DNA from 2 places in the Stenotrophomonas sp. DR822 genome. Region 2 is predicted to be linked to the other one. Evidence: riboswitches for the same ligand, from Rfam matches in the RefSeq annotation. Region 2 holds a riboswitch; the other holds the start of a gene.

Region 1 (2,196 bases), 280 kb from region 2:
GCGTGGTTCGTTGTGCGATACGCAGGTGGTGATCATCTGCAGGGTGATCGCATGCGGGCTGTCCGGTTCGCCTGCATAGCGCGGCGCGTCGTGCAGGTCGGCGAAGGTCAGCGGTGCATCCATCGGCTTGCCCGACAGCTGCTGCAGGTTTTCATGCAGCCACTCGGTCAGCGCCGGCCTGCCTGCACTGCGGCTAAGCCCGCTGCACAGGCCCAGCAGGTTGCGCCGCGCCACCCGGGCCACGCGCAGCGCAGCGGCGGCCACGCCCGCGCCGTAGGCACACAGCAGCGACGGCAGCAGGGTCGCGGCCACGCCGCTCCAGCCACCACCCCACCAGCCCAGGCCGAGCAGCAGTGCCAGCGACACCAGCACTTCCAACGGCGCGATCTGGAACACCGCGATGGCCAGGCACAGCAGCTTGCGTGGCCAGCCGGCGTTGCCGGTCAGCACCACCAGCAGTCGATATGCCGCGCGCGCGCCGGCGGCGGGCTGGAACAGGCTGTAGATGAATCCGCGCCGCGACAGCTGCGCCGACACTGCCGACAGACCGCCATAGCCGGCGTCGCCAGGCAGCTGTTCGCCCCGTTGCTGGCGCCGGTCGCCGTACGCCGCCGCGGCCGCCACGGCTGCGGCGATCGCACCGGCCGAAGTGCCGCCGATGCTCTTGAAACGGTATTCGCGAGCCAATGCGAGCACCGCGTTGGGATACACGATGCCGCTGGTGATGCCGCCTTTCATGACCAGATCGCAGTACTTCGCCGCCACGAGCCACCTCCCGTCTGTCGGTGCCCAGTATGGCAAGAGGCACTCTCACAGCCTGAGAAACGCGCCACAGCCCTGCGTTTTCATCGACCCTTGACCATTGCCGCCAACGCGTCCACCGTGAGCACGTCGAAGGTATCCCTGCCGTGGCATCGATGGCGGCAGGGATTTAAACGGGAATCCGGTGAAGGCGCCTTGCGCGCCCATTCCGGAGCTGCCCCGCAGCGGTGAATGGAGACGAATCCTGCCAACAGCACTGGGCTCGCGCCTGGGAAGCGGCAGGTAGTAGGTGGGCCAGCCGGCCCGTGTCCATCAGCCCGAATACCGGCCCCGGCCGGGGGACACGACCGTCCCCCTGACTCGACCTGGAATCTCCGCGGGGAGGTTGCCGGGGCCGTCGTCGTCCTGCGCGTGCAGGCGATGTGGCCGCGCGCGTCCTGTTCACGGTTTCCGTCCAGACCTGCTGCCAACGCCCAGATGCACCCGACGATGACCGAGCTCCAACGCCCCACCCTGACCCTTCCCGACAACGGCCAGCGCCTGTTGCTGCACTCATGCTGTGCGCCCTGCTCGGGTGAGGTGATGGAGGCGATCACTGCCTCCGGGATCGACTACGCGATCTTCTTCTACAACCCCAACATCCATCCGGTGAAGGAATACGAGCTGCGCAAGCAGGAGAACATTCGCTTCGCCGAACAGCACGGCATCCCCTTCATCGACTGCGACTACGACACCGACAACTGGTTCAGCCGTGCACGTGGCATGGAGAACGAACCCGAGCGTGGCATCCGCTGCACCATGTGCTTCGACATGCGTTTCGAGCGCACCGCGCTGTACGCGCACGAGCATGGCTACGACACCATCAGCTCTTCGCTGGGCATCTCGCGCTGGAAGAACATGGCACAGATCAACGACTGTGGTATTCGCGCCGCCTCGCGCTACGAAGGCCTGCAGTACTGGGACTACAACTGGCGCAAGGGCGGCGGTGCCAGCCGCATGATCGAGATCAGCAAGCGCGAGCAGTTCTACCAGCAGGAATACTGCGGCTGCGTCTACTCGCTGCGCGATGCCAACCGTCATCGTCGCGAGAACGGCCGCGAGCGCATCAGGATCGGTCTGCTGTATTACGGGCAGGACAACGACGACGCCAGCGGCGATTGACGTGCACGCGAGGGGCGGCCACGCTGGTCGCCCCTCCTGCGTTGTACCGGACCTGCCATGACCACCCTGCCCGCTGATGTCGCCCTGCTGGTGATCGACCTGCAGCCGGACTTCATGCCCGGTGGCGCCCTCGCCTGCGAACAGGGCGATGCGCTGGTGGCACCGATCAACGCGCTGTTGGCCGAGCGCCGCTACCGCACCGTGGTGGCCACCCAGGACTGGCACCCGGCCAACCACGCCTCGTTCGCCAGCCAGCACCCGGGCCACCTGCCT
Region 2 (2,196 bases):
CTTTCGCCATGCGGCGGCGGAAACGCGTGCGGATCGGCGTGGAACGCGGCCAACGCCTCTTCCGGCAGATCGAACAATGACTGGCCATCCCAGTCACCGAAATCCAGCTCTTCCCACTCCTCGTCGGCCTCAACATCCAGCGCGCGCGGTGTGGCCAGTGCCATCGCCGTATGCAGCGAGCGCAGGCGCGGCGAACTGATCACCCGTTCCCACGACTGCCCGGCATAGGCATCGACCAGCTCCTGCGGCAGGCGGGCCAGCTGCGGCGGATCGCTGCGGCCATCGAGGAACTCATCACGACCGTTGCCGGCATGGCGGACCAGGTCGAGGATCATGCGCGTGCCCAGTCAGGGCGGCGCGGGAACAGCGGAAAACAGACGGACATCGGCAACGGCACCACGATAATTCGAGCTGCATTCTAGGCGCTGGCGCAGGTCTGCTGCACCGTGCAGGTGCATCCGCGCCTCGCCAGTAGCGCAGGTTCACTGCTACGGGCCGGCCGCGATGCCGTAGACTGCGCGCACTTCCAGGTGACCTGCGGCCCTGCCGGCAGGTTGAAACGGGAAGCCGGTGACGCGTGACAACACGCCATGCCGGCGCTGCCCCCGCAACGGTAAGCACGTCAGTTCCAGGCAACCCGCCACTGTGCCGCAGGCATGGGAAGGCGCCTGGACGGTGGCCTCGGGCCACCCGGCGGCGAGCCCGGAGACCGGCCCGGAAGCCTCAGGTCGCGATGCGGTGGGCATGGCGCTGGTTGTCTGCGGCGATGGCTGCGGCATCGGCGCGTGCCTGCCTGTTGTGACTCCTCCCCTTCGCTGCGCGGGCGTGCGCGGCACCTGGAGTCCCCCGATGAAACTGCAGTCCCGAATGCTGTCCCTGGCCGTGCTGGCCGCACTTCCTGCCTTGGCCCTGGCCGATGATGGCGCCGCCGACCTCGACCAGGTGCTGGTCACCGCCACCCGCACGCCGATCGCCCTGCAGGACAGCATTGCGCCTGCGCAGGTGATCGACCGCGCGCAGATCGAATCCAGCCAGGCCACCTCCCTGCAGGAACTGCTTCGGGGCCGCGCCGGCATCAACCTGACCAACGCCGGTGGCCTGGGCAAGCAGAGCTCGCTGTTCCTGCGTGGCACCAATTCCTCGCACACCGTGGTGCTGGTCGATGGCGTGCGCATCAACAGCGCCGACCTCGGCCTGGCGATGTACCAGGATCTGCCGCTGGCACAGATCGAGCGCGTGGAAATCGTGCGCGGCCCGCAGTCCAGCCTGTACGGTGCCGACGCCATCGGCGGCGTGATCCAGATCTTCACCCGCCGCAACCAGGGTGATTTCGCTCCGCACTTCCAGCTGGGCGGCGGCAGCAATGGCCTGCGTGAAGCCAGCGGTGGCATCGGTGGCGGCACCGAACGCGGCTGGTTCGGTGCCGACATCGCCTACCAGCATTCGGATGGCATCGATGCCTGCCGCGGTTCGGCCACGCTGTTTACCGGCTGCTTCGCCGATGAACCCGACCGCGATGGCTACCGCAACCTGTCCAAGAGCCTGCGCGGTGGTTACAACCTGAGCGACGAGTGGACCGTGGAAGGCAGCGCCCTGCGTGCCGACGGCAAGAACCACTACGACGGCTACTACAACTACTCCGAGACCCGCCAGCAGGTGCTGGCCGGCAAGGTGCGCTACACCCCGTCCGAACAGTTGACGCTGACCGCCAACGTCGGGCGCAGCGACAACGAGTCCGACAACTTCGGTGATTTCGGTGCACGCGGCAGCGCACAGACGCACCGCGACAGCGCTTCGCTGCAGGCCGACATCGGTGTTGCCGAAGGCCAGCTGCTCAGCACCGGCGTGGACTGGAGCGAGGACAACCTGGATGGCAGCAGCGCCGGTTACCTGGTCGACAGCCGTCGCAACACCGGCGTATTCCTGCAGTACCAGGCGCGCTTCGGCCGTCACCAGCTGCAGGCCAGCGCACGCAATGATGACAACCAGCAGTTCGGCAACCATGCCACCGGCAGCCTCGGCTGGGCGATGGAGCTGGGCCACGGCCTGCGCGTCAACGCCAGCTACGGCACCGCGTTCAAGGCACCGACCTTCAGCGACCTGTACGACCCGTGGAGCGGCGTGCCGACGCTGGACCCGGAGAAGTCCAGGAGTGCCAACCTCGGCATCTCGCAGCAGGGCCAGGGCTGGCGCTGG

What was found. Region 2 has a riboswitch for cobalamin ahead of btuB (TonB-dependent vitamin B12 receptor). Riboswitches for the same ligand answer to the same signal wherever they lie in the genome.
Region 1: linked by a shared signal. The riboswitch ahead of K5K93_RS11545 (epoxyqueuosine reductase QueH) and the one ahead of btuB (TonB-dependent vitamin B12 receptor) in region 2 are both predicted to bind cobalamin.

What each region holds. Positions count from the first base shown of each region.
Region 1 is NZ_CP081826.1:2,488,114-2,490,309, forward strand. It holds gene K5K93_RS11540 (patatin-like phospholipase family protein) at 1-738, opposite strand, end outside; cobalamin riboswitch at 893-1,110, shown strand; gene K5K93_RS11545 (epoxyqueuosine reductase QueH) at 1,252-1,923, shown strand; gene pncA (bifunctional nicotinamidase/pyrazinamidase) at 1,981-2,196, shown strand, end outside.
Region 2 is NZ_CP081826.1:2,205,373-2,207,568, forward strand. It holds gene K5K93_RS10170 (histidine phosphatase family protein) at 1-335, opposite strand, end outside; cobalamin riboswitch at 512-733, shown strand; gene btuB (TonB-dependent vitamin B12 receptor) at 850-2,196, shown strand, end outside.